DNA from 3 places in the Streptomyces sp. NPDC102437 genome. Region 3 is predicted to be linked to each of the others. Evidence: riboswitches for the same ligand, from Rfam matches in the RefSeq annotation. Region 3 holds a riboswitch; each other region holds the start of a gene.
What was found. A riboswitch is a leader RNA that binds a small molecule or an ion and turns the genes downstream of it on or off. The one in region 3 is predicted to bind thiamine pyrophosphate.
Positions count from the first base shown of each region.

Region 1: another riboswitch for thiamine pyrophosphate. It lies ahead of thiO (glycine oxidase ThiO); the one in region 3 lies ahead of thiC (phosphomethylpyrimidine synthase ThiC).
Region 2: another riboswitch for thiamine pyrophosphate. It lies ahead of ACIRJP_RS23055 (thiamine ABC transporter substrate binding subunit); the one in region 3 lies ahead of thiC (phosphomethylpyrimidine synthase ThiC).

Region 1 is NZ_JBIWKI010000002.1:87,576-94,903, reverse strand. It holds gene ACIRJP_RS03745 (Rv2175c family DNA-binding protein) at 1-334, opposite strand, end outside; gene ACIRJP_RS03740 (peptide-N4-asparagine amidase) at 378-2,084, opposite strand; gene ACIRJP_RS03735 (NAD(P)/FAD-dependent oxidoreductase) at 2,243-3,499, opposite strand; gene ACIRJP_RS03730 (hypothetical protein) at 3,528-3,872, opposite strand; TPP riboswitch at 3,923-4,035, shown strand; gene thiO (glycine oxidase ThiO) at 4,033-5,217, shown strand; gene thiS (sulfur carrier protein ThiS) at 5,214-5,450, shown strand; gene ACIRJP_RS03715 (thiazole synthase) at 5,453-6,247, shown strand; gene pknB (Stk1 family PASTA domain-containing Ser/Thr kinase) at 6,360-7,328, shown strand, end outside.
Region 2 is NZ_JBIWKI010000018.1:30,970-38,297, forward strand. It holds gene ACIRJP_RS23035 (LOG family protein) at 1-488, shown strand, start outside; gene ACIRJP_RS23040 (SRPBCC domain-containing protein) at 502-954, opposite strand; gene ACIRJP_RS23045 (ABC transporter ATP-binding protein) at 1,122-2,147, opposite strand; gene ACIRJP_RS23050 (ABC transporter permease) at 2,150-3,763, opposite strand; gene ACIRJP_RS23055 (thiamine ABC transporter substrate binding subunit) at 3,880-4,992, opposite strand; TPP riboswitch at 5,067-5,183, opposite strand; gene rlmN (23S rRNA (adenine(2503)-C(2))-methyltransferase RlmN) at 5,225-6,331, opposite strand; gene ACIRJP_RS23065 (phosphatidate cytidylyltransferase) at 6,425-7,328, opposite strand, start outside.
Region 3 is NZ_JBIWKI010000005.1:293,317-300,644, forward strand. It holds gene ACIRJP_RS09590 (IclR family transcriptional regulator) at 1-136, shown strand, start outside; gene ACIRJP_RS09595 (SsgA family sporulation/cell division regulator) at 238-675, shown strand; gene ACIRJP_RS09600 (YibE/F family protein) at 755-2,116, opposite strand; TPP riboswitch at 2,148-2,281, shown strand; gene thiC (phosphomethylpyrimidine synthase ThiC) at 2,274-4,049, shown strand; gene ACIRJP_RS09610 (hypothetical protein) at 4,134-4,958, opposite strand; gene ACIRJP_RS09615 (metallophosphoesterase) at 5,140-6,198, opposite strand; gene ACIRJP_RS09620 (LacI family DNA-binding transcriptional regulator) at 6,372-7,328, opposite strand, start outside.

The DNA.
Region 1 (7,328 bases), on a different contig from region 3:
CCTCCGTGCCGCGATTCTCACTCAGTGCCTGGGCGGGGGTGCCCGGCAGGGTCGGGTCGGGGGTGAAGAGCCACTCCAGCATCTCTTCGTCGTTGTAGCCGTCGTCCTTCAGGAGCGTCAGGGTGCCGGAAAGGCCCTTGACCACCTTGTCGCCGTCGATGAAGGCGGCAGGCACCTGGAGCGTCCGGTTCTCACCACGTCGTACGGCGATCAGCTGGCCCTCCTTGACCAGCTGCCGCACGCGCGTCACCTCGACACCGAGCATTTCGGCGATGTCGGGCAGGTGCAGCCAGTCGGGGACGAGAGCATCGATCTTTGCGTCAATCTCGGTCACGAGGACAAGCCTGCCATCCCGCACTGACAGCCGATACCCGGACTCAGCCCTTCAGGGCCTCGCGGACCACGTCGGCGAGGCGGCAGTGGCTCTGCCGGTCGCCGGTGACCCAGCCGTGCGCGGTCGTCAGGGAGCGCGAGTAGCAGGCTCCGGTGTCCGTGGTGCCCCGGTACGTCTCGGACGAGGCGCCGTCGGCGGCCCGGACCGCGCCGTTCTCACGGGCGAGACTGCCGGTCGAGTCCACCGTGTCGTCCGTGACCGCGTCCGTGCGCCACGCGTGGGCGGAGCCCTTCCTGGACGTGTCGAGGAGCACCCGGCGCTGGGTGACGGCGGCCTTCAGGTCGTAGTTGTTGTAGTCGCCGTAGAACGGGATGTCCATGTCGACGTCGATGGGGTAGGACCAGGCGTGCCGCCGGGCCTCGGTGCGTCCGCCGGTCCTCGTCGTCACCGTGGTGGCGCCGTGGTCGCGCTGGTGCACCGTCTGCTGCCGGCCGGTCCTGGAGACCGTGCCCTCGTTGCTGTACGAGAAGTCCTGCTCGACGGTGGTGGTGACCCGGCCCTTCGAGGTCTCGACATAGCCCGAGATCTTCCAGGAGCGGCCGGTCGACACGGAGACGTCCGTGGAACCGTCCTCGCCCGGGGTCTGGACGGTCTTCACGACCGGGGTGTGACCGAGGGTGTTGGTGGTCACCCTGCCGCGCGTGCGGGACGCGTGCGCGTCCGTGTCGAGGAAGAGCGAACCGTCGACGATCCAGCCATCGGCCGCACCGTACGGCGTGATGCTGATGACGTGCGGCTTGCCGTCGGCCAGCAGACCCGCGAAGGGGGTGAGGTCGATGTCGTACGCCTCGGTCCTGAACTGGTCGATGGCCGGGATCGGGCGCCACAGGGTCGGCACGATGCCGCCGGAATACACCACGGGGTACGGCTGGGCGAGGCCGGCGGGCTGTCCGTCCACCGCGACCTGCACCTCACGGTAGGGGCCGCCGCCGCAGAGGTAGTCGGGGGCTGTTTCCGCCAGGTCACTGGGGACCGCGTCGAACCACTGCTCGTCGCAGCCACCACCGCGTGCGTAGACCTCCAGGCGCGCCTTGGTCAGGTTGCGCGGGAAGGTGACCTCGGTGCGGGTGGAGCCGCCCTTGCCGACGCTCATCCAGGGGGCACTGCCGGAGCCGGTGTCGCCGAGCGGGACGACGCGGTCGGCCGTGGTGGCCGCCGGGTGACGCTTGTCGGCCTGGTAGTACGTGATCTTCAGCTTGATCCTGTACACCCCGGTGTAGGTGTCGTTGACAACGTTGCCCAGTTCGAGCTGGAGCTTCTGCGGGTCCTTGAGGAGCGGCGCGAAGTCGGTGATGTCCTTGGCGACGTGCCAGCTGATGCCGTCGTCGTCGGGCTCGGCGGTGCTGGTACGGAAGACCTCCGCGCCACCGATGAAGACCGCTGCGAGGCGGTCGTACTGACGCCCCTTCACGCTGCCCGACCAGTCGAGGACGACCTTGTTCCACGGCCCCTCGCACTGCTTGGGCGGGGTGAGCGTGGTGGTGTACGGCGGTCCGCCGAGGGTGTAGCCGAAGTCGTGGTCGACAGCCGTCACCGAGCAGCTCTCGGTGTCCGGACGGGAGACCGGTGGCAGCGCGTCGATCGGGTCCTGGTAGTCGACGGCCGGGTTGGAATCGGGCCTGGGCGTGGCGCCCGCGTAGGCCGGGGCGGCAAGTGCGCCGCCGACGAGGGCGGTCAACGCCGAAGCCACGGAGACTCCACGCAGCGCGCGGGCCAATCTGTGCCGGAACATGTGCGTCCTTCGAAGAGTATGAAATGAGCACTCCAAAAGATGCACAGTGCACTAATTTTTGCCTTCCTCCAAGAGGTCGTCCACATAAAAGACGCCAGCGTACGCTGTCCGTGCACCTACTGACGGATCGCCGACTTCAGCGGTACGGCCGGGTCACCGGCCTTCTCCGGATCGAGCCGCGCCCCCGCTTCGATGAGCTTGCGGCCCTGTGCCAGATCGCGCGGCCGGCCGACGGCCAGGACCGCGACCAGGACGCCGTCGCGCAGCCAGCACACCGACCACGCGGGCCCGGCCGGATCGCCGCGCCACAGCAGGGTGTCGGCGCTCCCGTGGTGGCCCGCGTACTGCACGAACCGGTCGAACTGCTCGGACCAGAAGTACGGCACGGGGTCGTACACCACCGGCTCCGGGGCGCCGCCGGCCGCCGCGCCGATGATGTTGGCGGCGGCGGTGCGCGGGCCCTGGAGCGCGTTGTCCCAGTGATGGACGAGCAGGCGTTCGCCGTACCGGGCGGAGGGGAACGAGGCGCAGTCGCCGACCGCGTACACATCGGGCGCCGAGGTGCGCAGCGCCCCGTCGGCGGTCACCGATCCGTCGGGGCCGAGTGCGATGCCGGAGCCGGCCAGCCAGCCGGTGGCGGGCCGGGCGCCGATTCCGACGACGACCGCTCCGGCCGCGACGGTGCGGCCGTCCGCAAGGACCACCCGGCCCGGCTCGACGCTCTCGACCCTGGCCCCGGTGAGGAGTTCGGCGCCGATCTCCGCGTACCAGGCGGCCATCGGGGCGGCGACCTCCGCGGGCATCGCGCCCGCCAGGGGCCGGTCGGCGGCCTCGACGACGGTGACGGCGCAGCCGGCGGCGCGGGCCGCGGTGGCGAACTCGGCGCCGATCCAGCCCGCGCCGACGACCACGACGCCGTGCTGCTGGTCGAGGACCGGCCGCAGCCGTGCCGCGTCGTCGAGGGTGCGCAGCAGGTGGACGCCGGGAACGCCCTCGGTGCCGGGCAGGACGACGGGTTCGGCACCGGTCGCGATGACCAGGCTGTCGTAGGGAACGGGCCCTGACGGAGTGTCCAGTTCGTGCGCGCCCGGCCGTACGCCGGTGACTTCGCGGCCCAGTTGCAGATCGATGTCCAGCGCCTCGAAGTCGATGTCGAAGGCGGAGTCCTCGGCCTTGCCGAGCAACACCGCCTTGGACAGCGGGGGCCGGTCGTAGGGCTGGTGCGGTTCGGCACCGATCAGGGTGACGGGGCCGGTGAAGCCCTGTTCCCGCAGGGCCACCGCGGTCTGCACCCCGGCCATGCCCGCACCGACGACGACCACGCGGTGTCCTGCCCGCCGGTCCGGCTGCTCTGACTGCTGCTGATCGCTCACCCGTACACCATAATCACCTGACGGATCGTCAGGAAAGGGCGAGTTCCTCGACCGTGCTCGTCCCGCTGCCCTCCTGCGATTCCCACGCCCACCGCTCGTCCAGCCGGACCCGGCCGTCCGGGAGGTCGACGACGGTGGAGACGCAGTGGCCGCTGGACGTCGTTCCGTCCTGCTTCAACTGGACGTAGCGGAAGTCCAGGGTGTCGCCGTCCCGGGTGCCGACGAGATGGCCGCGCACCACGTCGCCGCCCGCGTACTCGGCCCAGATCCGGCCGTCGTCCTCGTGGTACGTGAAGCGGGTACGGGTGCCGACCTGGCCGGGCGCCTGGTCGGCGACCGGGGCGAGGACGAGTCCGTCGAGCGAACGGGCCACGGTGACCACTCCTTACTGGTCCGATGGGACTGGGTTTAGGGTGGCCAACGTAAAGCACTCGCGGGAGCCCGGACGCACCGGGCTGAGAGGGAGGCTGGGCGGCCTCCGACCGTACGAACCTGATCCGGGTCATGCCGGCGAAGGGAGGGGCTGGAAGCCCATGCGTTCTGCTCGGAACGGAAACGGATCCGATGTCCTGGTCATCGGGGGCGGGATCATCGGCCTGGTGACGGCCTGGCGGGCCGCTCAGCGCGGACTGCGCACGGCGCTCGCCGACCCCGAACCGGGTGGCGGTGCCGCCCGGGTGGCGGCCGGCATGCTGGCCGCCGTCACCGAACTCCACTACGGCGAACAGCTGCTGCTCGGCCTCAACGTCGCCTCGGCGGCCCGCTATCCGGCCTTCGTGGCCGAGCTGGAGGCGGCGAGCGGGCGGGAGACGGGCTTTCGCGCCTGCGGCACCCTGGCCGTCGCGCTGGACTCCGACGACCGCGCCCATCTGCGGGAGCTGCACGCCCTCCAGCAGCGTTCCGGCCTCGAATCGGAGTGGCTCACCGGCCGTGAGTGCCGCCGGCTGGAGCCGATGCTCGCGCCGGGCGTCCGGGGCGGCCTTCGGGTCGACGGCGACCACCAGATCGATCCCCGCCGGCTGGCCGCCGCCCTGCTGACCGCCTGCGAACGGGCCGGGGTGGTCTTCCACCGCGGCTGGGTGGAGCGCCTGAGCGTGGTGGGCGACCGGGCCGCCGGGGCGGTGCTCGCCGACGGTACGGAGCCGGTGGCCGACCAGGTAGTGCTCGCCGCGGGCAGCCTCAGCGGGCGGCTGCCGGGGCTGCCGGACGAGGTGGTGCCACCGGTCCGGCCGGTGAAGGGCCAGGTGGTGCGGTTGACCGTGCCCGCCGGGTACGCACCGTTCCTGAGCCGCACGGTCCGGGCCGTGGTCCGGGGCGGCCACCTCTATCTCGTACCGCGCGAGAACGGCGAGCTGGTCGTCGGCGCCACCAGCGAGGAAATGGGCTGGGACACCACCGTCACCGCGGGCGGCGTCTACGAGCTGCTGCGCGACGCCCACGAACTGGTCCCCGGCATCACCGAGCTGCCGCTCACCGAGACCCTGGCCGGCCTTCGTCCCGCCTCCCCCGACAACGCCCCGCTCCTCGGCCCCACCGCCCTGCCCGGCCTCCACCTCGCCACCGGCCACCACCGCAACGGCGTGCTGCTCACCCCCATCACCGGTGACGTCATGGCGGAGTTCCTCACCGGCGGCGAGCCGCCCGAGCCGGCCCGCCCCTTCACCCCGCACCGTTTCTCCCGCGCCACCGCCTCCGTACGTCAGGAGCAGCCCGCATGAACGAGCCCGCACCGCTCTCCGGGGCGACCCGCCTCTCCGTCTCCGTGAACGGCGAGGTCCGACGCCTCGCCGGGGGCACCACCCTGGCGGCGCTCGTCGCCATGCTCACCACCGCGCACTCCGGTGTCGCGGCCGCCGTCAACGAGACCGTCGTACCGCGCGGCCAGTGGGCCGCCACCACGCTCCTCAACGGTGACCGCGTCGAGGTCCTGACCGCGGTCCAGGGAGGCTGATCATGTCGGACGACCTCTTCACCCTCGGCGACACCACGTTCGGCTCCCGGCTGATCATGGGGACCGGCGGGGCGCCGAGCCTCGACGTGCTGGAGCGCTCCCTGTCCGCCTCCGGCACCGAGCTGACCACCGTCGCGATGCGCCGCCTCGATCCGACCGTGCAGGGTTCGGTGCTCTCCGTCCTGGAGCGGCTCTCCATCCGCGTGCTGCCCAACACGGCGGGCTGCTTCACCGCGGGCGAGGCCGTGCTGACCGCCCGGCTGGCCCGCGAGGCGCTCGGCACCGACTGGATCAAGCTGGAGGTGGTGGCCGACGAGCGGACCCTGCTGCCCGATCCGATCGAGCTGCTGGACGCCGCGGAGATCCTTGTGGACGACGGCTTCACCGTGCTGCCGTACACCAATGACGACCCGGTGCTGGCGCGTCGGCTCCAGGACGTGGGATGCGCGGCGGTGATGCCGCTCGGCTCCCCCATCGGCTCCGGGCTCGGCATCCGCAACCCTCACAACTTCCGGCTGATCGTCGAGCAGGCCCGGGTCCCGGTGATCCTCGACGCGGGCGCCGGGACCGCCTCCGACGCGGCGCTCGCGATGGAGCTGGGGTGCGCCGCGGTGATGCTGGCGTCCGCGGTGACCCGGGCCCAGGAGCCCGAGCTGATGGCCGCGGCGATGCGTCACGCGGTGGAGGGCGGGCGGCTGGCGTACCGGGCCGGCCGGATTCCCCGCCGTCACTTCGCGGAGGCGTCGTCGCCGGTCGAGGGGCGGGCGGTGCTGGACCCGGAGCGGCCGGCCTTCTGAGCCGCCGGCACGCGGGCGGATCGCATGTCCCTGTCACGGCTCGGCTGCAGTACGGCCCCGGGTCCGCCCCGGCCGGTGGGCCGTGTCCGTGGCGGCTCGTAGACTCGCCTGCGTGGATACGACCCTCCAGGACCCTCTCGTCGGGCAGCTGCTCGACGGCCGCTACCGCGTCGATGCCCGCATCGCCGTGGGCGGCATGGCCACGGTCTACCGGGCCGTGGACACCCGGCTCGACCGGGTGCTCGCCCTCAAGGTGATGCACCCGGCGCTGGCCACCGACGCCTCGTTCGTCGAGCGCTTCATCCGCGAGGCCAAGTCGGTGGCCCGGCTCGCGCACCCCAATGTGGTCGCCGTCTTCGACCAGGGCGCCCAGGGGCAGTACGTGTACCTCGCGATGGAGTACGTCGCGGGCTGCACCCTGCGCGACGTGCTGCGCGATCGCGGCGCGCTCCAGCCGAGGGCCGCCCTGGACATCCTGGAGCCGGTCCTCGCCGCGCTCGGCGCCGCGCACCGGGCGGGCTTCGTGCACCGCGACATGAAGCCGGAGAACGTCCTGATAGGGGACGACGGCCGGGTCAAGGTCGCCGACTTCGGCCTCGTACGCGCGGTGGGCGCCGTCACCAACACCACCGGGTCCGTCCTGGGCACGGTCTCCTATCTCGCCCCCGAGCAGATAGAGAACGGCACCGCGGACACCCGCACCGATGTGTACGCCTGCGGTGTCGTCCTGTACGAGATGCTGACCGGCTCCAAGCCGCACGGCGGCGACACCCCCGCCCAGGTCCTCTACCAACACCTCAACGAGGCCATGCCGTCGCCGTCGGCCGCCGTCCCGGGGCTCCCGGCCGAGCTCGACGGCCTGGTGGCGAGCGCCACCGCCCGCGACCCCGAGGCCCGCCCGTTCGACGCGGTGACGCTGCTCGCCGAGACCCGTGCGGCCCGCTCCGGCCTCACCGACGCCCAGCTGGACGCCGTACCGCCTCAGGCCACCGCCGAGGTTCACGACGCCGCCGAGGACCGCACCAGCGTGATCCCTCGGCTGCTCCCGGCCGGGCAGGGCGTCTCGCACCACACCAGCCGG
Region 2 (7,328 bases), on a different contig from region 3:
ATCCCGTACTGAACGAGGCCTGCGCGCTGCTGGCCACGGCCCCCTCGTTCACCCCGTCGGTCACCGACTGGGCACTGGCCGCCTTCGGCGTCCGGCGGCGCTGGCCGGGCGGCGGCGGTTCCGTCTCGATCCCGACCTGGTTCTACGGGCACGAGCCTCCGAACCCGTTCGCGGACCGCATCGCCAAGTACTTCGCCAACGCACTGCGCGAGGACGGACTGCTCACCCGCTCCACGGCAGGCGTGATCTTCCTGCCCGGAGCGGCCGGCACCGTACAGGAGATCTTCGACAACGCGACGCCGAACTACTACGGCTCGCTCGGCGGACCGACCCCGATGGTGCTGGTGGGCCGCGCCCACTGGACACGCGCCCTGCCCACGTGGCCGCTGCTGCGCGCGCTGGCCGCCGGCCGGGCGATGGAGTCCCTGATCGTGCTCGTGGACACGGTGGACGAGGCCCCCGAGGCACTCGCCCGGCTGTACGCGTAGGTCCCGTCCGGGCTCAGCAGGACGCGAGCCGGGCCACGAGCGCGTCGAAGAAGGCCTCCCAGCCGTCCTCGGCCGCCGCGTACTGCTCGGCCGTGAGGTTGCCGCCGCGCTGCCGGAAGACCATCTCGGTGGTCCCGTGGCCGCGGTCGGTGAAGGTTGCGGTGACGGTCTCGCCCTCGACGTCGGCGGGCGCGGAGGCGTCCTTCAGGGTGAACACCAGCCGCTCCGGGGCCACCACCTCCCGGTAGACGCCGTGGAACGGCATCTCGGTGCCGGGCACCACCATGACCAGGTTCCAGGCGCCGGCCGGCCTGACGTCCATCGACACCCGGTCGAGCGGCACCTCGGCGTCGCCGCCGTACCAGGCCGCGAAGTGCTCCGGCGTCGTCCAGGCCGTGAAGACCTTCTCCGGCGGGGCGTCGAGGATGCGGGTGATGTCGATGCCCTCGCGTGCTGACTCGGTCATGTCCCTGTCCTTCCGGATCTGCCGCACGGTCCCGGGGCCGCCCGCGAGGGCGTCCCACCGGGTCCCTGGGCGGCCGGCGCCGCACTCCGGCGCATCCGGCAATCCTCCGGCCGATGGGCGGCTCCCGCGACCGGTGCGCGCCGTCCCCGGGCAGCCTTGGGCGGCGGTCAGAGCCGGGCGGGCAGGACCACTGTCTCCGCCGCGTCGAAGCCCGCCCCGATCGTCGTGCCCTCCTCGGGGACTTCCCGCAGCGCGCACTCCGCCTCCAGCTCCGGACCGCTCTCAGGCTTCAGCCGCACCGCGACATGATTGCCCCGGAACGTGCGCGTCCCGACCACACAGCGCAGCCCCTCGTCCAGGGCGCCGATCTTGACCCCGGCCGGCCGCACCAGCAGATCGCACGCCCCCTGCGGCGAGCCCTTCGGCACCGGCACCCTGCCCCACACCGTGTCGGCGACGGCACCGGTCACCGTCGCCCCGACCACGTTGTCGAAGCCGAGGAACCGGGCGACGAAGGCGGAGGCGGGCCGCTGCCAGACCTCCAGCGGGGTGCCCACCTGGGCGATCCGCCCGTCACGCATCACCACCACCCGGTCGGCCAGGGCGAACGCCTCGCCCTGGTCGTGGGTGACGGCGAGCACCGTGGTGCCCAAGCGGCCGAAGAGCGTGCGCAGCTCGACGACGAGCCGTTCCCGCAGACCGCGGTCGAGCTGGCCGAGCGGCTCGTCCAGCATCAGCAGCTTGGGGCTCGGGGCTAGGGCCCGGGCCAGGGCCACGCGCTGCTGCTCACCGCCGGACAGGGCGGCGACGGCGCGCCGCTGGGCGCCGGGCAGGCCCACCATGTCGAGGAGTTCGCCGACCCTGTGCTCCTGGTCGCGGCGCGAGACCCCGCGCATCCGCAGCCCGAAGGCGACGTTGGCGCCGACGTCCCGGTGCGGGAAGAGCTGGTGGTCCTGGAACATCAGGCCGAGCCCACGCCGGTGCACCGGCACCCCGGCCTGGTCCGCGCCGTCCAGCAGCACCCGGCCGCCGTCCGGCGGGTGCAGTCCGGCGACCACCCGCAGCAGGGTGGACTTGCCGCTTCCGCTCGGCCCGAGCACACAGACGATCTCGTGCTCGGCGACCTCCAGGTCCACCGCGTCGATCGCCGCCCGCTCGCCGAAGCGAACCGTGGCCGATTCCAGTGTCAGCATTCCTAGAACTCCCCGGACCGGTCCGTGCGGATACGTTCGAGCAGCAGCAGCGAGACGGCGCAGACCACCATCAGGATGGTGCTCAGCGCCATCGCCTGGCCGTAGTTGAGCTCCCCGGCCCGCCCAAGCAGCCGGGCCACGACGACCGGCAGCGTCGGGCGGTCGGGCCTGGCGATGAACACGGTCGCGCCGAACTCACCGAGCGAGACGGCGAACGCGAAACCGGCCGCGACCAGCAACGCCCGCCGCACCAGCGGCAGATCGACCTCCCGCCAGACCCGCAGCGGCGACGCCCCGAGCACCGCGGCCGCCTCCCTCAGCCGCGCGTCCACCGCGCGCAGCACGGGCAGCAGGGTCCGTACGACGAAGGGCACACCGACCAGCGCCTGAGCGAGCGGCACCAGGATCCAGGAGGTCCGCAGATCCAGCGGCGGTTTGTCCAGGGTGATCAGGAAACCGAAGCCGACGGTGACCGCGGACACCCCGAGCGGCAGCATCAGCAACGCGTCGAGACCGCGCACCAGCCGGCCGGCCCGCCGGGTCAGCGCGGCGGCGGCCAGCCCGCCGATGACCAGCGCGATGACCGTCGCGACCAGCGCGTACTGCAGGGAGTTCCAGATCGCTTCGAGCGGCGCGACCAGGAACGTACCGCCGCCCGCGTCCACGGAGGACAGGGCACGGTAGAAGTCGAAGCCATGCCCGCCGGTGGTGTCCAAGGAGCGCTCGACCAGCACACCCAGCGGCAGCAGGATCAGCAGCAGCACGGTCAGCAGCACCCCGCCGAGCAGCGCCCACTGCCCGGCGCCGCGCGGCCTGCGGACGGTCTGCGCGGGGTCGACCAGCTTCAGCGCGGTCTCCCGGCGCCGTACGGTCCAGGCGTGTACGGCGAGGATCGCGCCGACCGCGGCGAACTGCACCAGCGTCAGCACAGCGGCCGTCGGCAGGGCGAGCAACTGCGCGGTCTGCCGGTAGATCTCCACTTCGAGGGTGGCGTAACCGGGGCCGCCGAGGATCTGAACGACACCGAAGGAGGTGAAGGTGAAGAGGAAGACCATCAATGCGGCGGCGGCCACGGCGGGTGCCAGGGCCGGCAGGGTGACCCGTCGCCAGGCGGCGAACCGTCCCGCGCCGAGCACCCTGGCGGCCTCTTCCTGCCGGGGGTCGAGCTGGGACCACAGCCCGCCCACCGTCCGTACGACCACCGCGTAGTTGAAGAAGACATGGGCGAGCAGAATCGCCCAGACGGTGGTGTCGAGCCGTACGCCCCAGAGTTGGTCGAGGAATCCGCCGCGTCCCAGCAACGCCAGGAAGGCCGTCCCGACGACCACGGTCGGCAGGACGAACGGCACCGTGACGACCGCCCGCAGCAGTTGTTTGCCGGGGAAGTCGAAGCGGGCGAAGACATAGGCGCCGGGCAACGCGATCAGCAGGGTCACCGCCGTCGAGGCGAGCGCCTGCCAGGTGGTGAACCAGAGGACGTCGCGGATCTCCGGCCGGGTCAGCACCTCGCCTATCCGGCCGAGCTGCCAGACGCCGTCCACCTTCAGGCCCCGGCCGACGATCGCCGCGACCGGGTAGGCGAAGAACAGCGCGAAGAACGCGACGGGCACGGCCATCAGGCCGAGCCGCACCGCGCTCCCGCGCCGGGCCTTCGCGCGAGCGGCAGCCGCGTGCGCGGACCGCGGGCGGGGAGTCTTCCCGCCCGCGTCCGTTCCGCGTACGGGACTCTTCGTTACTTCACTACGAGCGAGGACCACGACTGGACCCACTGCTCACGGTTCTTGGCGATCCGGTCCGGGGCCACGGTCGTCGGGCTGGCCACCGTCGCGCCGAACTCGGTGAAGAGTTCCGGCAGCGCCGCGTCCTTGACCACCGGGTTGACGAACATGTTGAGCGGCATGTCCTCCTGGAACTTCTTGCTGATCAGGAAGTCCAGCAGTGCCTTGCCGCCCGCCTCGTTCTTCGCCCCCTTCAGCAGACCGGCGAACTCGATCTGGCGGAAGCAGGTCCCGGTGGCGACACCGGTCGGGGCCTCGGCCGGCTGCGGCTTCGCGTACAGCACCTCGACGGGCGGGCTGGATGCGTACGAGACGACGAGCGGCCTGTCTGCCTTGGCTTTCTTTCCGCCCGCGGAGCCGGAGAACTCCTCGTTGTACGCCTGCTCCCAGCCGTCGACGACCTTGACGCCGTTGCGCTCCAGCTTCTTCCAGTAGTCCTGGTAGCCCTTCTCGCCGTAGGTGGCGACGGTGCCGAGGAGGAAGCCGAGACCGGGCGAGGAGGTCCCTGCGTTCTCGGTGACGAGCAGGTCCTTGTACGCGGGCTTCGCCAGGTCGTCGAAGGACCGGGGCGGCGCGAGCTTCTTGTCGGCGAAGTACTTCTTGTCGTAGTTGACGCAGATGTCACCGGTGTCGATCGGGGTGACCCGGTGCTGGTCGGCGTCGAGCCGGGTGTCCGCCGCGACCCGGTCGATGCCCTTCGCCTCGTACGGCGTGAAGAGCCCGCTGTCGAGGGCGCGGGAGAGCAGCGTGTTGTCGACGCCGAAGAACACGTCGCCGCGCGGGGAGCCCTTGGTCAGGATCTCCTGGTTGAGCGCGACACCCGCGTCGCCGCTCTTCAGCACCTTGACGGTGTATCCGGTCTCCTCGGTGAACTGCTTCAGCACGTCCTTGGAGGCGTTGAAGGAGTCGTGGCTGACGAGGGTCACGGTCTTGGAGCCCGAGCCCTTCGTGCCGCCGGAACCGGAGGACGTGTCGTCGGAACTCCCGCACCCGGCGAGTGCGGTGACGCCGAGCGCGGCGGCGAGGGCCGAAGCCGCGAGCTGCCTACTCCTGCGCGTGGTGATCATTTGTGTATTCCTCCTGGGTTTTGGCCAGGAAGAGACGCGGCCCTGCCCGCGGTAAGCGGGCAGGGCGCAACAGCATGAGTTGATGACCGAACTTCCTACCCGGAATGACCCGGGCGAGGTTCAGAGGGTCTGCGGCCGACCTGTCCTCGGTGCCGCACTCTCAGCGCTGTGGCGCTCCCCTGTCGGAATATGAAGTTGATTTCGGGCCCAGATTACACGGGCCCTATCGGCCTCAGCGCTCGGCCGCCGCCAGCTGACCGCAGGCCCCGTCGATCTCCTGGCCGCGGGTGTCCCGCACGGTGACCGGCACCCCGTGGGCGGCGATCGCCTCGACGAAGGCCTTCTCGTCCTCGGGCCGCGAGGCGGTCCACTTGGAACCGGGCGTGGGGTTCAGCGGGATCAGATTGACATGAACCCGCTTGCCCTTGAGGAGCCGGCCCAGCCGGTCACCGCGCCACGCCTGGTCGTTGATGTCACGGATCAGCGCGTACTCGATGGAGATGCGGCGGCCGGACTTCTCCGCGTACTCCCACGCGGCGTCCAGCACCTCGCCGACCTTCCAGCGCGTGTTCACGGGAACGAGGGTGTCGCGCAGTTCGTCATCCGGCGCGTGCAGCGAGACGGCGAGACGGCACTTGAAGCCCTCATCGGCGAAACGGAGCATCGCGGGCACCAGGCCCACCGTGGAGACCGTGATCCCGCGCTGCGAGAGCCCCAGCCCGTCCGGCTCCGGGTCGGTGAGCCGGCGGATCGCGCCGACCACCCGGTTGTAGTTGGCGAGCGGCTCGCCCATGCCCATGAAGACGATGTTGGAGAGCCGCGCCGGGCCGCCGGGGACCTCGCCGTCGCGCAGCGCCCGCATCCCGTCCACGATCTGGTGGACGATCTCGGCGGTCGACAGATTGCGGTCGAGGCCGGCCTGCCCGGTGGCGCAGAAGGGGCAGTTCATCCCGCATCCGGCCTGCGAGGAGATGCACATCGTCACGCGATCCGGGTAGCGCATCAGGACGGACTCGACGAGCGTCCCGTCGTGCAGCTTCCACAGCGTCTTGCGGGTGGTGTCGTCGTCGCAGCTGATGTGACGGACCACCGACATCAGGTCGGGGAACATCGCCTCGGCGAGCTTGTCCCGCGACGCGGCCGGGATGTTGGTCCACTCCGCCGGGTCGTGCGCGTACCGCGCGAAGTAGTGCTGCGAGAGCTGCTGGGCGCGGAACGGCTTCTCGCCGATCGCGGCGACGGCTTCCTTGCGCTCGGCGGGCGTGAGGTCGGCGAGATGCCGCGGCGGCTTCTTGGCTCCGCGGGGCGCGACGAAAGTGAGTTCTCCGGGCTTAGGCATGGTTCATCCAGTGTCGCAGACAGAACAGTGAGGGCCCGCCGTCCTGTGGACAACGGGCCCTCACTCGTAAAATCGCAGGTCAGGAATGCTTTCTCAGCTGGATCCGACGAACAGCACCAGCAGCAGCCAGACCACCGGGGCGGTCGGCAGCAGCGAATCCAGCCGGTCCATGATGCCGCCGTGCCCCGGCAGCAGCGTGCCCATGTCCTTGATCCCGAGATCCCGCTTGATCATCGACTCGCCCAGGTCACCGAGGGTCGCGCTGGCCGCGACCGCGAGCCCGAGCAGCAGCCCCTGCCACCAGGAACCGCCGTCGATCAGGAACTGCATGCACAGCGCACCGGCGACCATCGCGAAGGCGACGGCGCCGAACAGACCCTCCCGGGTCTTTCCGGGGCTGATGCGCGGCGCCAGCTTGTGCTTCCCGAAGCGCCAGCCGACGGCGTACGCACCCGTGTCGCTGACCACGGTCAACAGCAGGAAGGTGAGCACCCGCTGCGGCCCGTCGTCGGCGGTCAGGAGCATGGCGACGAACGTGGCGAGGAACGGTACATAGAACACCGCGAACACGCCGGCCGTGACGTCCTTGAGGTAGCCCTCGGGCGGTGCGGTCATCCGCCAGACGAGCACCGCCAGCGCGGTCAGCGCCATCGCCACCCAGGCGCCTTCGGCGCCCTGCGCGTAACCGGCCACCACCATCGCCGCGCCGCCCACCGCCAGCGGGACGAGCGGCGCCTTGATGCCCTTGCGCTCCTGGAGCCGTGAGGTGAGCTCCCAGAGGCCCACGACGACGGCGACGACGATCACACCGACGAAGACGGCCTTCACGATGAACAGCGAGGCGACGATGACGGCGCCGAGCCCCACACCGACCCCTATGGCGGCTCGCAGATCACGGCCCGCACGTTTCTTCTGCGGGGGCGGCGGCGCGGTGGGCATGGGCTCCTGCGGCTTCTCGTCACGGAACAGGGGGCCGCCGCTCAGGCGTCCGGCCCCC
Region 3 (7,328 bases):
GGCCGGATTCACCGCCGCCGCGATGGCGATTTCCGTACCTCTGGAGGAGGAAAGTCGGTTGCTCCCCGCAGTCGAACAACTACGTGGCGAAGTGGCCAACCTCTTGCGTTCGTTCGTGTTCTCTATCAGTATCTGAAAAATCACTCCTTGTGATCTGCTATCGCGTGCACCACGATGGCGTCAATAGGGCCACGGGGGATCATTCCTGGCCAGATTCATCTACTGCGGGGTTGAACGATGCGCGAGTCGGTTCAAGCTGAGGTCATGATGAGCTTCCTCGTCTCCGAGGAGCTCTCTTTCCGGATCCCGGTGGAGCTCCGGTACGAGGTCTGTGATCCGTATGCGATCCGGATGACCTTCCATCTGCCCGGTGACGCCCCCGTCACCTGGGCTTTCGGCCGTGAGCTGCTGCTCGACGGCCTCAACAGCCCCAGTGGCGACGGTGATGTGCATATCGGTCCCACTGAACCCGAGGGGTTGTCCGACGTACATATCCGGCTCCAGGTCGGCGAGGACCGGGCCCTCTTCAGGGCCGGTACGGCACCACTTGTGGCGTTTCTCGACCGGACCGACAAGCTCGTGCCACTCGGGCAGGAGTGCACGCTGGGTGACTTCGAGGGCAACCTGGAAGACGCTCTGGGCCGGATTCTCGCCGAGGAACAGAACGCCGGCTGAGCGGAAAGGGCGCCGCCGACCGGCTCGCCGGTCGAACACGGCACCTGCCGAATGGGTGAATTGCTCAGCGTGGAGAAGCTCAAGGCCTCGCCCTTCGACGACGGCCCTTCCCGGTCCGGACGGGCGCCGAAGCTCCGGCTTCCGGGCCGGGCCCTGTGCGGTCCGCGGAGACGACCAGCGCAGCGAGCACCGTCGTCACCGGCACCGAGGCGACCAGTCCGATCGAGCCGACCAGCGTTCGTACGATCTCCTCCGCCACCAGCTCGCTGTTGGCCACCGTCCCCACGCTGCTCTGTGCGATGGAGAACAGCAGCAGCAACGGCAGCGCGGCGCCCGCGTAGGCGAGCACCAGCGTATTGACGACCGAGGCGATGTGGTCGCGTCCGATCCTGATCCCTGCCCGGTAGAGCCCCCGCACGCCCAACGTCGGGTTCGCCTGGTGGAGTTCCCAGACCGCCGACGTCTGGGTCACGGTCACATCGTCGAGGACCCCGAGCGAACCGATGATGACACCGGCCAGAAGTAGACCGCTCATGTCGATGTGCGGGTACAGGCCATGGATGAGGCCGGTGTTGTCGTCGGTGTTGCCGGTCAGGCTCGCCCAGCCGATGAAGAGCGATCCGAGCAGTCCGATCAGCAGCAGCGAGATCAGTGTGCCGATCACCGCCACCGAGGTGCGGGCGCTCAGGCCGTGGCACATGTAGAGCGCGATCAGCATGATCGCACTGGCCCCGACCACCGCGACGAGCAGCGGATTGGAGCCCTGGAGTATGGCCGGGAGGATGAACAGGGTCAGCACGGCGAACGAGACGGCGAGCGCGACCAGCGCCATCACCCCGCGCATGCGGCCCACCGCGACCACGACCAGGGCGAAGATCCCGGCCAGCAGGGTCAGCGGGAACTTCCGGTTCACATCCGTCACCGAGTACTGCAGGTCACGGGGAGCGTCGGGGGCGTACGCCACGATCACGCCCTGACCGTCGCGCAGCTGACGCGTTGCGTCGGGCTGGACGATCTCGGTGAAGGTCCGGCCCTTGTCATGACCGGTCGTCACCTCGATCGTGGCCTTCTTGCAAAGCCCCCTCGTGCTCCCCGGGGGTGGTGTGGTGGCCCCGTCCATGGGCGTCTGGACCGCGTTCACCTCCTTGCAGTCCACCATGTCGACTTTCACCACCTTTCCCTGCTGGGTCTGCCGGTCGAACCCGACGCCGGTCCGCTCGTGCGACGGCGCACCGCCCGGCCAGAGCGCCACCAGACCGACGAGGACGGCGGTGGCGAACGGGATCAGTACGGCCGCGATGACTTTGCGCAGATGTCTGGAGACGGGTGTGGCGGGGCCATGGCTGTGCGAGTGACCGTGCTGATGGCCCTGCGTTTCGAGGTCGATAGGGGGGGACGTCACCGGCCGATCATCGCAAGAAGAGACGGGTCCACTGTTCATCAGGCCGGACGGGGCGCTAGCGTGGGGGAACCTTTGCACACGCGGGAGCTCGGAGCACCGGGCTGAGAGGGCGCTGATCTCCGTACGTCCGTACGGGACAGGCTGCGCCGACCGCCGAACCTGTTACCGGGTAATGCCGGCGTAGGGAGTAGGTCTCATGACCACATCGGACGCACGCACGCCTGCCTCGAACCAGAGCGACGAGGCCGGGAAGTCCATCGGCTGGCACAAGGGGTACGTCCAGGGCTCGCGCCCGGACCTCCGGGTGCCGGTCCGTCAGGTGCACCTCACCAACGGCAAGGACGTGACGCTGTACGACACGTCGGGTCCGTACACCGATCCCACCGTCGAGACCGATGTCCGCCGCGGGCTCGCACCGCTGCGGGAGAACTGGATCACCGCCCGCGGCGACACCGAGGAGTACCCGGGCCGCCCCGCCCGCCCCGAGGACGACGGGCTCAAGCACACCTCTCCGCGCGGCGGACTGCGCAACCTCGATGCGGTCTTCCCGGGCCGCCCGCGGCTGCCGCGCCGCAGCCGGGACGGGCAGCCGGTGACCCAGCTCGCGTACGCCTGCCGGGGCGAGATCACCCCGGAGATGGAGTACGTGGCGATCCGGGAGAACGTCGAGCCCGAGGTGGTGCGCGAGGAGATCGCGGCCGGCCGGGCCGTGCTGCCGGCCAACGTCAACCACCCCGAGATCGAGCCGATGATCATCGGCAAGCGATTCCTGGTGAAGGTCAATGCCAACATCGGCAACTCCGCGGTGACGTCCTCCATCGAGGAGGAGGTGGAGAAGATGACGTGGGCGACGCGCTGGGGCGCCGACACCGTCATGGATCTGTCCACCGGCCGCAACATTCACACCACCCGTGAGTGGGTTCTGCGCAATTCACCCGTTCCGATCGGAACCGTCCCGCTCTACCAGGCGCTCGAAAAGGTCGACGGCCGGGCGGAGGAACTGACCTGGGAGATCTACAAGGACACCGTCATCGAGCAGGCTGAGCAGGGCGTCGACTACATGACGGTCCACGCCGGCGTGCGCCTGCCGTACGTGCCGCTGACCGCCCGCCGCAAGACCGGCATCGTCTCGCGCGGCGGCTCGATCATGGCGGCGTGGTGCCTCGCGCACCACAAGGAGTCGTTCCTGTACGAGCACTTCGAGGAGCTCTGCGAGATCCTCGCGAGCTACGACGTGACCTACTCGCTGGGCGACGGGCTGCGACCCGGCTCGATTGCCGACGCCAATGACGAGGCGCAGTTCGCCGAACTGCGCACGCTCGGCGAGCTGAACACGGTCGCCAAGCGGTTCGGCGTCCAGACCATGATCGAGGGACCGGGGCATGTCCCGATGCACAAGATCAAGGAGAACATCGACCTCCAGCAGGAGATCTGCGAGGAGGCGCCGTTCTACACGCTCGGCCCGCTGACCACCGATGTCGCGCCGGCGTACGACCACATCACCTCCGGCATCGGCGCGGCGATGATCGCGTGGTGGGGGACGGCGATGCTCTGCTACGTCACGCCGAAGGAGCACCTCGGCCTGCCCAACCGGGACGATGTGAAGACCGGCGTCATCACCTACAAGATCGCGGCGCACGCGGCGGACCTCGCCAAGGGGCACCCAGGGGCGCAGGACTGGGACGACGCGCTCTCCGACGCCCGGTTCGAGTTCCGCTGGGAGGACCAGTTCAACCTGGCCCTCGACCCGGACACCGCACGGGAGTTCCACGACGAGACGTTGCCCGCCGAGCCGGCCAAGACGGCGCACTTCTGCTCGATGTGCGGCCCGAAGTTCTGTTCGATGAAGATCTCCCAGGACATCCGGCGCGAGCACGGCGGTTCGCAGTCGGAGATCGAGGCGGGCATGGCGGAGAAGTCCAAGGAGTTCGCGGCGGCCGGCAACCGGGTCTATCTGCCGATCGCGGACTGATCCGGACCCGGGACGAGGTATCGCCCCGGAGGCTTCCGCCTTCGGGGCGACCGCTCCTGCCGCCCGGCCGATGTGCGGACCCGGTCAGTCCAGTTCGTGTTCGGGGCCGCCGAAGTCGGGGCTGGTGAAGTCCGGTGAGGTGAACGACGGCCGGGGGCCCGCCGCCGGGCCTTCGCCCGGACTGGAGAAGTCCGGCGGGCTGTAGCCGACCTTCGGGATGCGGTTCGCCGAGCGGACCGGTGTGCGCGAGGCGGGCCCGGCCTCGGGATCGGCGAGCGCGTCCCGCAGGAACGGCAGGATGCCGCGTTCCAGCAGGGCGTGGCGCCAGGCCTCCCTGGCCCGTGCCACGTCCTCCGGCAATTCCTCCTCGTCGTCCTCGACGGGCTGCGACTCCGAGCCGTTGCGCAGTGCCGTGATGAGCAGCCCGACGGCGGCGGCCAGGATGGCGGCGGCCGTGACCGCGGCGAAGAACCAGCCGGCGGAGACCATGGTCGAGGCGAAGGACGGCGCCGGGTCGAGCAGCCTCAGCAGGTAGCCCGCCAGCAGGAATATGAACGCCGCAGTGCCGGCGAGCACCGGCGCCAGGACCGTGACGACGGCTCCTATGCCGGCGCCCGACTGGTGCGGACGGCCTGTGCCGAAGCCGGGAAGCACGTCCTGGTCCGGCCCGTCGGCAGGGCCGCGCAGTTCCTCGCGGGCCTGCACGTAGTGCTTGTACTCGGTGGCGGCGGTCGCGGTGATCAGCTCCGTGGCGTCCAGCGCCATGGTGCGCAGCTGGACGGCGTTGAGCCGTTCGCCGACCGCGGCCAGATCCGGCCGTTCATGGGCATGACGCAGTGCGTCATCGAGGATCCGCTCGTACTCGGGGCGGTCCTCGGCCAGCAGGTGCGGAGCGCTGTTCATGTGCATCCCCCGATGCTCCGTCGGGCCTGAGTGCCCGTTGGAGACGGGCAGTTGGGCGGAAACGGAGGAGAGCCTGCTACTGATACGCCGATGGTAGAGCGCCCACGGCACGGGGTGACAGGGGGTTTCCGGAAATAGGCCCAGTGGTCGGCGTGGTCAGGTCCTGGAGCGTCTTCCCGCAAGAGCGTCAGTCATGCAGGGGCAGCTGGACGACCAGTAGCTTTCCGGCCATGGTCACTCCGCCGTCCATGGCGATGGCGAGCCCGTCCGCGTACACGTGCGGACCGTGGACCACGGGGCCGGAGCCGTCCTCGCCGTCCTCCGATCCGACCTCGCCGAGGAGGTACGGAATGGGGCTGTGACCATGGACGATGCGCTGTCCTCCGTAGGCCGACATCAGTTCCCGGACGGCCTGCGGACCCGACTCGTCGCGGAAGGCGAACCGCTTGGTGAGCTTGCGGAAGAGGTCCCAGCACTCGTCGGCGTCGTTACGCGTGAGAATGGCGTGCACGGTGTCGTTGACGTCCTCGATGGTGGTGCCGTATTCGAGGTACGCCGTCGTGTCGGAGTGCATCAGCAGATGCCCGTCCTCCTCGACGATCGCGTCGAGCCGGGACATCCACTGGAGGTGGACGTCCTGGAGACGCTCCATATCGTTCTTCTGGCCGCCGTTGAGCAGCCAGGCCGCCTGGAAGGTGGCGGTGCCCGCGCCGGAGTTGACCGGGGTGTCGCTGAACCGCTTGGCGCCCAGGAGCAGCAGTTCGTGATTGCCCATCAGGGCCTTGCAGTAGCCGCCGGCGGCCGCGGCCTCGGCGGACAGGCGCATCACGAGGTCGATGACCCCGATGCCGTCCGGGCCCCGGTCGGTGAAGTCGCCGAGGAACCAGAGCCGGGCGTTGCCCGCCGACCATTTGCCGTCGGCGTCGATGAGGCCCTGCTCGGCGAGAGCGGCGTGGAGCTCGTCCAGATAGCCGTGGACGTCGCCGACGACGTACAGCGGTCCGCGACCCTGCTCCGGGACGGGGCACGGGTCGGGGACGGTCGGCACCTGCAGGGTGTCACCGCGGTTGATCACGGGAAGATCGCGCGCGGTGGGGGTGTAACCGTCCGGCGGCATATGACCGGGGATGGCGTTGCCCGGGTGCGGTGACGCAGGCGGCACCGGGCTCTGGGCATAGGGCGGTACGCGGAAGTCGCGCAACGTCGCCGTCCGCACCACGGGTTCCTGACCGGCCCCCTGTGTCATCGACCCCTCCACCACCGTCGCGCCGCCGTACACCTGACGGGCCCTGCTGGTCGGGGCGGTCCGCGGTGTCGTGCGCCCATCATAGGAATGCGGATCGTGCTGTGTGACGCACCAGGGGTGGTGAATCCGGACGCACGTCGGGTTCACTGGCCGATTGGTCCGAAATCGCCTGATCAGTCCCCTGCCGGAGAGCGGGGTGCGCTGACCGTGGTGCGGGGTGGACGGCGTTGCGAGGAGGTCCGCACGATGAGTTCGGTCGGTATGACCTGCTCGACCGGCCGGTCCTGGTCCACACCCTCGATGGCGTCGATCAGGAGCTGGACGACTGCGGTGCCGATCCTGCGCGGCTTGAGCGAGAGGGTGGTGATGGGCGGCTCGGTCGTCGCGTACACGGTGGACTCGCTGCAGCAGACCAGCAGCAGGTCCTCGGGGACGCGCAGGCCGTACCGGCGGGCCGCCGCCAGCAGATCGGTGCCATTGGGGTCGAAGAGCCCGTAGACGGCGTCGGGCCGGTCGGGGCGGGCGAGCAGCCGGTCGGCGGCGACCGCGCCCGCGCACGGGTCGTGGGCGGGGTACGACTCGTACACCGGGTCCTGGCCCACGCGCTCGCACCAGTGGAGGTACGCGGTGGTGGAGAGGCGGGTGTACGTGTCGGTGGTGGTGCCGGTGAGCAGGCCGATGCGGCGGGCGCCGGCGGCGGCGAGATGGTCGAGCAGGTCGAGGACGGCGGCCCGGTGGTCGTTGTCGACCCAGGCGGTGACCGGGAGCGTTCCGGCCGGGCGTCCGTCCGAGACGACGGGCAGCCCCTGGCGCACGAGTTCCGTGACGACCGGATCCTGGTCGGAGGGGTCGATCACGACGGTGCCGTCGAGGGCGACGTTCGACCAGACGTCGTGTCGCGAGGTGGCGGGCAGGATGACCAGGGCGTAGCCGCGGGCGAGCGCGGCCGAGGTGGCGGCTCTGGCCATCTCCGCGAAGTACGCGAATTCGGTGAAGGTGAAGGGTTCGTCCCCGTAGGTCGTCACGGTCAGGCCGATGAGGCCGGACTTGCCGGTACGGAGGGTTCGGGCCGCGGCGGAAGGGCGATAGCCCAGGCGCTCTGCGACCTCGCGGACATGGCGACGGGTGGC